DNA from 3 places in the Shinella sp. genome. Region 3 is predicted to be linked to each of the others. Evidence: predicted binding sites of a transcription regulator. Region 3 holds the regulator's gene; each other region holds the start of a gene.
What was found. Region 3 encodes LexA, which represses DNA repair genes until DNA is damaged. Its sites were predicted from a motif close to TGTTCNNNNTGTGTTCNG; they were not measured.
Positions count from the first base shown of each region.

Region 1: ACT6VE_RS18105 (DNA recombination protein RmuC) is a predicted target of LexA. The motif match lies at 2,115-2,132, and genes of this name have one in related genera.
Region 2: ACT6VE_RS11845 (PA0069 family radical SAM protein) is a predicted target of LexA. The motif match lies at 2,062-2,079, and genes of this name have one in related genera.

Region 1 is NZ_JBQVPI010000009.1:123,066-126,343, forward strand. It holds gene ACT6VE_RS18100 (ribokinase) at 1-845, opposite strand, end outside; gene ACT6VE_RS18105 (DNA recombination protein RmuC) at 889-2,082, opposite strand; gene def (peptide deformylase) at 2,206-2,730, shown strand; gene fmt (methionyl-tRNA formyltransferase) at 2,773-3,278, shown strand, end outside.
Region 2 is NZ_JBQVPI010000005.1:208,127-211,404, forward strand. It holds gene ACT6VE_RS11840 (ribonuclease HII) at 1-592, opposite strand, end outside; gene ACT6VE_RS11845 (PA0069 family radical SAM protein) at 844-2,001, opposite strand; gene ACT6VE_RS11850 (glycosyl transferase) at 2,176-2,709, shown strand; gene ACT6VE_RS11855 (calcium-binding protein) at 2,807-3,278, opposite strand, start outside.
Region 3 is NZ_JBQVPI010000034.1:4,245-7,522, reverse strand. It holds gene ACT6VE_RS30440 (ComEC/Rec2 family competence protein) at 1-908, shown strand, start outside; gene lexA (transcriptional repressor LexA) at 1,167-1,889, opposite strand; partial or broken gene ACT6VE_RS30430 (IS3 family transposase) at 2,352-3,087, shown strand; partial or broken gene ACT6VE_RS30425 (IS3 family transposase) at 3,234-3,278, opposite strand, start outside.

The DNA.
Region 1 (3,278 bases), on a different contig from region 3:
TTGAGGCAGGCGAGCGAACCGGCGACCGCCGCTCGACGCAACGCCTCCTTGAAGCTGAGCCCGGCATCGAGCGAGGCGGCAAGATAGCCGCAGAACGTGTCGCCCGCGCCGACCGTATCGACCGGTTCGATGGCAAGGCCGGCTGCGCGGAAAATGTCATTCTTGCGAATGGCGATGACGCCGTCGGCGCCGAGCGTCACGATGATCGTCTGGCCGCTTTCGGCATGCAGCGCGCGAATGGTCGTCTCGCGCGCCTCATCGGAGAGTTCCCCCTTGCCGACGAAAAGGTCGAATTCCGTCTCGTTGGCAACGAGGATATCCGCCATCGCGCCGAGGCGCTTCGCATCGGCGCCGAAGGGCGCGATGTTGACGATGGAGGTGACGCCCTTCTGCTTCGCGCTGACAAGGGCTGCCTCGATGGCGGCGCTGGGGATTTCGAACTGCAGCATCAGGTAGTCGCCGCGCGACATGGCGCCAACGGTGCGCTTGGCGTCGTCATCCGTGACCGTGCCGTTGGCGCCGGGCACGACCACGATGACATTTTCGCCATCGTCGGCAACGAGGATATGCGCGGTACCGGTCGCTTCGGCTGCGGAGCGTACGGAGTTAAGGTCCACGGCGGCATCGGCAAGCAGCGCCAGCGCCTGGCTCGCCAGCCGGTCGTCGCCGACGGCACCCGCCATGCGCACGATGGAACCCGCACGCCGCGCCGCGAGCGCCTGGTTGGCGCCCTTGCCGCCGGCGGCCGTGGTGAAGCTGCTGCCGACCACGGTTTCACCCGGCTTCGGCAGGCGGTCTGGCGTGGCGATGAGGTCCATGTTGATGGAGCCGAAGACGGTGATCATGAGAGTGCCCCTTGTCGTTTCCGCCGGACACTGCCCGAGGCGGTCAGTCTTCGTCAACTACTCTCAGGCGTAACGGCCCGCTTCGGCTCTCGACAGCCTTCTCCACCGGCTCGGAAGGGGCAGCAACCGTCTCGAATTCCATGTCGCCGATACGCGCGCCGCGCCGTGTCAGCTTCTCGGTTGAGGTCAGAATCAGGTCGACATCCTTCTGCGCGGACGTGAAGTGACCATGCAGTTTTCGCACCCGGTCGTCGAGCCGCGTCAAATCGTCCATCAGGCGCGCGACTTCGCCCTGGATGACATGGGCCTGCTCGCGCATGCGCTGGTCCTTGAGCAGCGCCTGGAGCACCTGCACGGAGAGCATCAGCAGCGACGGCGAGACGATGACGATGCGCGCCCGGTGTGCCCGCTGCACAACGGCTTCGAAATGTTCGTGGATGCTGGCGAAGATCGATTCCGATGGCACGAAGAGGAAGGCGGTGTCCTGCGTCTCACCGGCAACCAGGTATTTTTCGGCGATATCGCGGATATGGGTTTCCATGTCGCGGCGGAATTGTTGGGCGGCAACCTTGGTGGCCTCCGGTGGTCGCCCGTCCGACATGGCGTTCCAGGACTCCAGCGGGAACTTGGCGTCGACCACCAGCGGCGGCTGGCCGTTCGGCATGCGGATGGTGCAGTCGGGGCGCACACCGTTGGAAAGCTGCGCCTGGAACTGGTAGGCGCCGTGCGGCAGCGCGTCGGCGATGATCGTCTCCATGCGCGATTGCCCGAAGGCGCCGCGCGTCTGCTTGTTGGAGAGGATCGCCTGGAGCCCGACGACGTCCTTCGCCAGCGACTGGATATTGGTCTGCGCCGTATCGATGACGGCGAGCCGCTCCTGCAGGCGGCGCAGGTTTTCGTGCGTCGAGCGTGTCTGCTCGGAGATCGACTGGCCGAGCCGCTGCGTCAGTCCGTCGAGACGCGTATTGAGCGCCTGGTTCGTTTCGGATTGTTTGGCTCCAAACACCTCTGCCATGGCGGCGACACGGCCCTGCATCTCGGTTTGTGCCTTCAGGAGTTCGGCAAAGTGCACCTCCGCCATCCTGCCTGCTTCCCGCTGGCGGGTCTGGCTGCGACGGGCCGAGATGAGGCCGAAGACGGCAAAAAAAACCGCAGCAAGCAGCACCAGCGCCGGGCCAGGGCCGCCCAGCCGGGCAACGAGCGAGGAGAGCAGGGCATCAAAGGTAGGGTCGATCATGCCGCGACCATACCATGGTTTGCGGTGAAAACTAGATCATACCGTGAACAAATCGCCGGCCAAAGCGGCATGTGAGCGGCCAAATCCGATTGAAAGCGCAAAAAAACCGCGCTAAGGAGGCACATGACCATCAAGCCGCTGATTATCCTTCCCGATCCGATCCTCCGCGAGGTCTCGAAGCCTATCGAGACCATGGACAGCGAGGTGAAGAAGCTCGCCGACGACATGCTGGAAACCATGTACGATGCGCCAGGCATCGGGCTTGCCGCCATCCAGATCGGCGTCGCGCGCCGCATGCTCGTGCTGGACGTCTCGAAGGACGGCGAAGACAAGACGCCGCTCGTCTTCATCAATCCGGAAGTCGTCTCCGCGTCGGATGCGCGCTCGGTCTATGAGGAAGGCTGCCTGTCGATCCCGGATTATTATGCCGAAGTCGAGCGCCCCGCCATGATCACGGTGAAGTATCTCGACCGTGACGGCAAGGAACAGCTGACGCAGGCCGATGGCCTGCTCGCCACCTGCCTCCAGCACGAGATCGACCACCTGAACGGCGTGCTGTTCATCGACCATATTTCCAAGCTGAAGCGCGAAATGGTGATCCGCAAGTTCACCAAGGCGGCTAAGATGCGCGGCAGCAAGGCGCTCTGAGCGGGCAACGTCCGCTTCCATCCCTCTCACGGAGGCTGACCGATGGCCCTTCGCATCATCTTCATGGGCACGCCGGATTTCTCCGTCCCGACGCTGACGGCGCTTGCCGAGGCCGGTCACGAGATCGTCGCCGTCTATTCGCAGCCGCCGCGTCCTGCCGGCCGCCGCGGCCTCGAACTGGTGAAATCGCCTGTGCATCAGAAAGCCGAGCAGCTCGGCATTGCCGTCTTCACACCGGTCAATTTTCGTGAAGAGGCCGATCGAGACGCTTTCCGCGCGTTGAAGGCGGATGTGGCCGTCGTCGTCGCCTACGGCCTGCTGCTGCCGGAAGCTATCCTCTCCGGAACACGACTCGGCTGCTACAATGGCCATGCCTCGCTGCTGCCGCGCTGGCGCGGCGCCGCCCCCATCCAGCGGGCGATCATGGCGGGCGATACGGAAACCGGCATGATGGTCATGAAGATGGACAAGGGGCTCGACACTGGCCCGGTTGCACTGACCGCCCGTGTGGCGATTGGCGAGACCACGACTGCCGGCGAACTGCACGA
Region 2 (3,278 bases), on a different contig from region 3:
CCTGGGTGGCGTAGCCGGCGTGGAGTGCGAAGCCGTAGCCGGGGAAGGTGGCTTCGGCGCGGGCCATCATGCGGTCGCGCATCACCTTCGCGACGATGGAGGCGGCGGCGATGGAGAGCGAGCGGGCGTCGCCCTTGACGACGGCGCGGCCTTCGCAGGCGAGGCCGGGCGGTACGTCGCGGCCGTCGGCGAGCACGAGTTGCGGCTTGACCTCAAGACCGGCAACGGCGCGGCGCATGGCGTCGAGACTTGCCTTGCGGATATCGATGACGTCGATGCGGCGCGAACAGCTGGAGGCGACCGAGACGAAGGCCGATTGCATGATGAGCGTGAAGAGGAATTCGCGTTTTGCCGCGCTCAACTGTTTCGAATCATTGAGGCCGCCCGGAATGTTTTCCGGATCGAGCACCACCGCAGCGGCAACCACAGGCCCAGCGAGCGGCCCGCGGCCGGCTTCGTCCGTGCCGGCGACCGGCCAAAGGCCGCGCTTGCGGGCAGCAAGCTCCATCGAGAAGTCCGGCCCTTCGGGCAGGTCGAAAAGAAGGCGGGAATCGGAGGATGCGACACGGGACATGCGGCGAACCTCGCACATCCGTCCGATTCCCTGCAAGCCCTCCGGCAGGAGGCAAATGCCGGAGGAGCAACCGGTGCGCCCGGGGAAGACGGACCGGAAGAGGATGGCGTCTTTTCCCGAGCCGTCCGGCCCGAGAAACTGCGCAGAACTTTCAAACCATGGCCGCGGCCTTGGCGGCGATGCAGGCCTTGGCTTCGTTTGCCGTGGGACAGGCCGTCTTGTCAGGACGCCGAACGGGGAAGCTGGTCAAACCCTTTCCCGCCCCGGCATCAGAGCAAGGACAGCTGCACCCCGCTGCCTGACGGCGGCACGAACTGGTCGCTGGCCAGACTGCGCCGGGTGCGGGTCAAGCCCAGCCGTTTGCCCGCCATCTCGAAACGCCGGGCGATCTGCCAGGCATAGGGACCGGCGCCCTTCATGCGCTTGCCGAACTCGGCGTCGTAATCCTTGCCGCCGCGCATGGAGCGCACCAGCGACATGACGTGGCGGTAGCGATCCGGATAGTTGCGCAGCAGCCAGTCGCGGAAGAGCGGGCTGACCTCCAGCGGAAGGCGCAGCAGCACGTAGCTCGCCTCCACAGCGCCAGCCGCCTTGCCCGAATCCAGCACGCGCTCGATCTCGTGGTCGTTGAGGCCGGGAATGATCGGCGCCATCATGATGGCGGTCGGGATGCCGGCTTCGGAAAGTGCGCGGATCGTCTCCAGCCGGCGCGGCGGGGTCGCGGCGCGCGGTTCCATGGTGCGGGCGAGCTTGCGGTCGAGCGTGGTGACGGACATGCCGACCCAGGCAAGGCCACGCGCCGCCATGCGGGAGAGAATGTCAATGTCGCGCATGACCAGCGCCGACTTGGTGACGATCGAAACCGGGTGATTGGCCTTGTCCAGCACCTCGAGGATCTGGCGCATGATGCGCCACTCCTTCTCGATCGGCTGGTAGGGATCGGTGTTGGTGCCGATGGCAATGGCGCGCGGCTTGTAGCCGGGCTTCGATAGTTCGCGCTCCAGCAGCTTCGGCGCATCCGGCTTGGCGAACAGCTTTGCCTCGAAGTCGAGGCCAGCGGAAAGGCCCATGAAGGCATGCGTCGGCCGGGCGAAACAATAGATGCAGCCGTGCTCGCAGCCACGATAGGGATTGATCGAGCGGTCGAAGGGGATGTCCGGCGAATCGTTGCGAGTGATGATGGTGCGGGGCTTCTCGACCTGAACTTCCGTGCGGAAGGGCGGCAGATCCTCCAGTGTCTGCCAGCCGTCGTCGAACCCCTCGCGCGTCACCGGCTCGAAGCGGCCGGTGAAATTGAGCCCTGCGCCGCGGCCGCGCCGGCGATCCACCTCGATGCGCATGCCAGCCTGTGCCATCAGCGCTTCGGCAACGTCTTTCGTGTGGCCGGGCGCTAGCGCACCCTGCCTGAGGTCAGCAAGATCGTTCATGGCTGTCTCCGCGGGGCGAGATCGCCCCTGCTTCAGTGACTATATTCCTATCGCGGCAATGAGAACAATGCAAGAACAAATTTCTGCGCAGCGCTAACCATGCCGCCTAACCATGCAGTGAGATGCCGGTCGGTAGCGGTGGAATTCGATGTTGCATTGCGGTATTGAAGGGGGATGCTGACAATCATCATGGAATGCCGGGACAACGAAGCGGAGCTGGTGCAGACGCTGTCCGCGCTCGTCTCCGGCGCGGTCGAGGGCATCGTCCGCGACGTGATCGTGCTCGACCACGGCTCGCGCGACGGCTCCGCCATGGTGGCGGATGCGGCCGGCTGCCGCTTCCTGACGAGCTGGGATATCAAGGATGTGGTGCGCTCGGCCCGCGGCGACTGGCTGCTGCTGCTGGAGCCCGGTGCCCGGCCGATGACGGGTTGGGTCGATGCGATCGTTGATCATGTTTCGGTCAATGCCGGCACGGCGCAGTTCCTCGCCTCGCGCAGCCATCGTCGGCCGTTCTTGCAACGTATCGGCCGAAAAACCCCGCCGCTGGAGCAGGGTTATCTCGTCACCAAGCAGCAGTTTATGGCGTCCATACGCACCGGAATGGCGCTCGCCGATGTCGCGGCGGGCAAACGCTCGCGCACGCTCGTTGCGGAAATCGTGCCCGCCTGGGCGGTGAAGGCCATGCGGGCGCAAGCCCTGGGTTGACGCGCTGATGAGGCGGCGGCTGTACGACCGACTCTCGATTCTTTTGTTTTCGTTTGTCTTTTCGGGAAAACCGGACCCCACTTTCCCCTGACAAACTCTAAAGTACGAAATCGCTCGCAACCATGGCGCTGATGTCCTGCACCCCGATCTGGAAATCGGCCCGGCCGTCGCCGGTGATGTCGCCGGATACGATGCCGTCCTTGAAGCGAAGCTGGCCGGCGCTGCTCGAAAAATTGCTGTCACCGATGAAGGTGAAGGTCTGATTGCCGGCCTGGGTGGTGTTCGCGTCGATGTCGCGCACGTCGATCCGGTCACCCTGGTTGTGATTGAAGTCGAGGATGACGTCGCGGTTGGCACCGACAGCTGATTCGGCGCGGAAGTTGAAGTCGAAGCGGTCGGCGCCACCGTCGCCTTGCAGGAGGTCGTGCCCGAGGCCGCCCACCAGCACGTCGTTGCCGCCGCGGCCGGCAATCGAATCATCGCCGGCAAGGCCCTTGAGCACGTTCTTGACATTGGAGCCGAAGAGTGCGTCGCCGGCATTCGTGCCGTCCGCATTCTCGATGCTGATC
Region 3 (3,278 bases):
CTGCCGGCCGCTTCTTCGGCGGACTCATCCTCTCCTTGCTGATCGGCGGCTTTGCGACACTGATCTACTCCATCGGCCATTTTCACCGCATCCCGGCCTGTGGGCTTGCTGGCAACCTGCTGGCCATGCCGTTGATCAGCGTCATCGTCATGCCCTTCGGTCTCATCGCCGTTCTCCTGATGCCCTTTGGCCTCGATGCCATTCCCTTTGCGATCATGGGCAAGGGCATCGAGTGGATGATCATGCTTTCGACATGGGTTGCTAGCTGGAAGGGCGAGGTCGTCACCGGCCGCATCCCTGAGATCGCCTTCCTGCTCATCGGCATCGGCGGCGGCCTTGTCTGCCTTCTGCGGACCCGGCTGCGCCACGCCGGCACGCTTCTCGTCGTCTTCGGTATCCTTGTCGCCTGCTGGCCCGGCGGAGGCACGAGGCCGGAGATTCTCGTGTCGGAAGATGGCCGCCTGGTTGCGATTCTGCTTGGCGAAAAAGCAGCGGTCAACCGCGCCAGCCCCCCGGATTTCATCTACGCGCAATGGCGGCGCGCCCTTCGCCTCGACGGATTGATGAAACCTGAAATTCGTAAAACGGACGGACTGGCGGTGGAAGCCAAGAACGCAGAGCCCACAAACAAGGTCAGGCAGAAGCGGCCCCGCCGAAAAGCGGACCGGCAAAAGGCCAAAGCAGCCATGGCCGCAGCACTCGATGCAGCCCGCATCCGCACCGGCTTCATCTGCGAGACAAAAGCCTTTTGCGCCGCTGTTTCACCCAGCGGATGGCGTATCGTGGCGCTGGAAGACCTCGCCTTCCTCGGTACGGCGTGCGACGGGCGGATCTCGTCATCGTGCCGGTGGCAATCCGGCTGGAGACTTGCCGCTCAGGTGCGCGCCTCATCACGGTTCGACATTTGAGGCAGACCGGCGCCCTGGAAATCCAGTCGGCGGTCGATCAAGCACACCCCGTCGTCTCCGACACCCTCTTTGGCTCGGCCGTCGAAACGCTTCACCGCCCCTGGTCACGACACCGCACATACGATTGGCGCACAGCTACTTATGACGCTGGCAAGGGCGATTAAAGCATGTCGCGATATTTCAGCTTCACGTCTCGCGCTTTGGGTATCCGATTTTTCGCATGTCGCTCTGGCGCTGCACGCGCTTACGCGACAGGCTTTAATGGTAGCGGCGAATGAGGCCGACGAGCTTGCCCTGGATCTTGACGCGATCCGGCCCGAAAATACGGGTTTCGTAGGCCGGATTGGCGGCCTCAAGCGCAATCGATGCACCCTTGCGGCGGAAGCGCTTCAGCGTCGCTTCCTCATCATCGACCAGCGCCACGACGATTTCACCGGGATTGGCAGTGTTCGTATTGCGAATGATGACAGTGTCGCCGTCGAGGATACCGGCCTCGATCATCGAATCGCCCTTGACCTCCAGCGCATAATGCTCCCCGCCACCGATCATTTCTGCAGGCACAGTGATTTCATGGGTATTGTTCTGGATGGCCGAGATGGGCACACCCGCCGCGATACGCCCCATGACCGGCACGGAAACGGAGGAGGGCATGTCTGCCTGGCTTGACGTGCGCTGGGGCGGCGCAGCTGTTACCTGTTGCTTCCCGAGACTCCCCTCGATGACGGCCGGGGAAAAGCCGCGTCGCGGTTGCAGGCTGGGCGAATACGCCTCCGGAAGCTTGATGACTTCCAGTGCGCGTGCGCGATTGGGCAGGCGACGAATGAAGCCTCGCTCTTCGAGTGCCGTAATCAGCCGGTGGATACCCGATTTCGATGCAAGATCCAGAGCATCCTTCATTTCGTCGAAAGATGGCGGTATGCCAGATTCCTTCATCCGTTCATGGATGAACAAGAGAAGTTCCTGTTGCTTACGTGTCAACATCGCCGCCCACTCCAGAATCGCGAAACAAATATAGAACATACACTATCTGTTCCATATGTGTTCTGCAAGAGCCGCGCCTGCAGAGGCTGTGTTGGTGGCGTGGAAATTAATCCAGATTTCGGTCCTTGAAATGGCGACAATTAATCTAGATTCCAATACAATAAGGTTCTGAAATTTCGATACTTTTTCGCGACGAAACCGCCAGAATCACCAAAAGTGTGACTTTTAAATTCAGCTAGCCTTCTATGCTATTGATTTCGTTTAATAATAATAACTTATTCGATGTTTCTAAGTTCCATAATACTCCATCTTGCGGATTTGGCTATTGAACACGGTTTGTGGCATTTAGCTCAACGATGAGTTCCAAAATGTTGGCTGGTTCGGCGTCGCGAAATTCATCAACATGAATAGCCCTGAGATTTGTAGACGTCTTCCTTCCTAAATTTGAGGTAGTAGGCGGATATGGGCAAAGCTAATTTCAGCGACGATTTTAAGCGTGACGCGGTGCGTCAGATCACTGAGCGGGGCTATCCGGTTTCGGAAGTTTCGCAGCGGCTGGGTGTCAACCAGCATTCTCTCTATGAGTGGAAGAAGAAGTTTTCTTCGACGCCCGGTGAGCAGGGTAGTTACCAGGCAAAAGAGATCAGGTGGCTCAAGAAGGAGCTGGCGCGTCTCACCCAGGAACGCGACATATTATAAAAAATGCCACCGTGTATTTCGCTAGGGATGCAAAGTAAAGTACGCGTTCATTGCCCAGCATCAACAGCGGTTTTCGGTGCGAATGATGTGCCGCCTGTTCCGCATCCATCCCGGCGGGTTTTATGCTTGGCTTCGGATGCCGTTGAGCAAGCGTGCCTGCGAGGACAAGCGGCAGATCGATCTGCTCCAGACGGCTTGGGAAGAGATCGGCAAGGTCTACAGCTATCACAAGCTTCATGACGACCTGCTCGATCACGGCGAGACATGCTGCCCCAACCGGGCTGCCCGCCTGACCCGGATTGCCGGTATCAAGGCTCAGATCGGCTACAAACGCCGTCCCAGCGTCTATGGTGGCAGACCTTCCGTTGTCATCGACAACACGCTGGATCGGCAATTCGACGTCGAGGCTCCAGACAAGGTCTGGGTCACCGACATCATCTACATCCGTACCAGCGAAGGTTTTGCCTATCTGGCCGTCGTCATAGATCTTTATTCCCGGTGACCTTCCCCTGAACTTTCCTCCGGCAGCGATTAGAGCCTCGGCGGTTTTTGATACGCCAAATGGCGCGGTGTGAGCAACCGGCTCCAACGCTACGCGAAGCTTCCACATCGCGTAGCGTTGGAGCCGGTTGCGGCGATGATCCCGGCATAGTCTGCCGGGGTCTGGTATCCGAGCAATGAGTGCGGCCG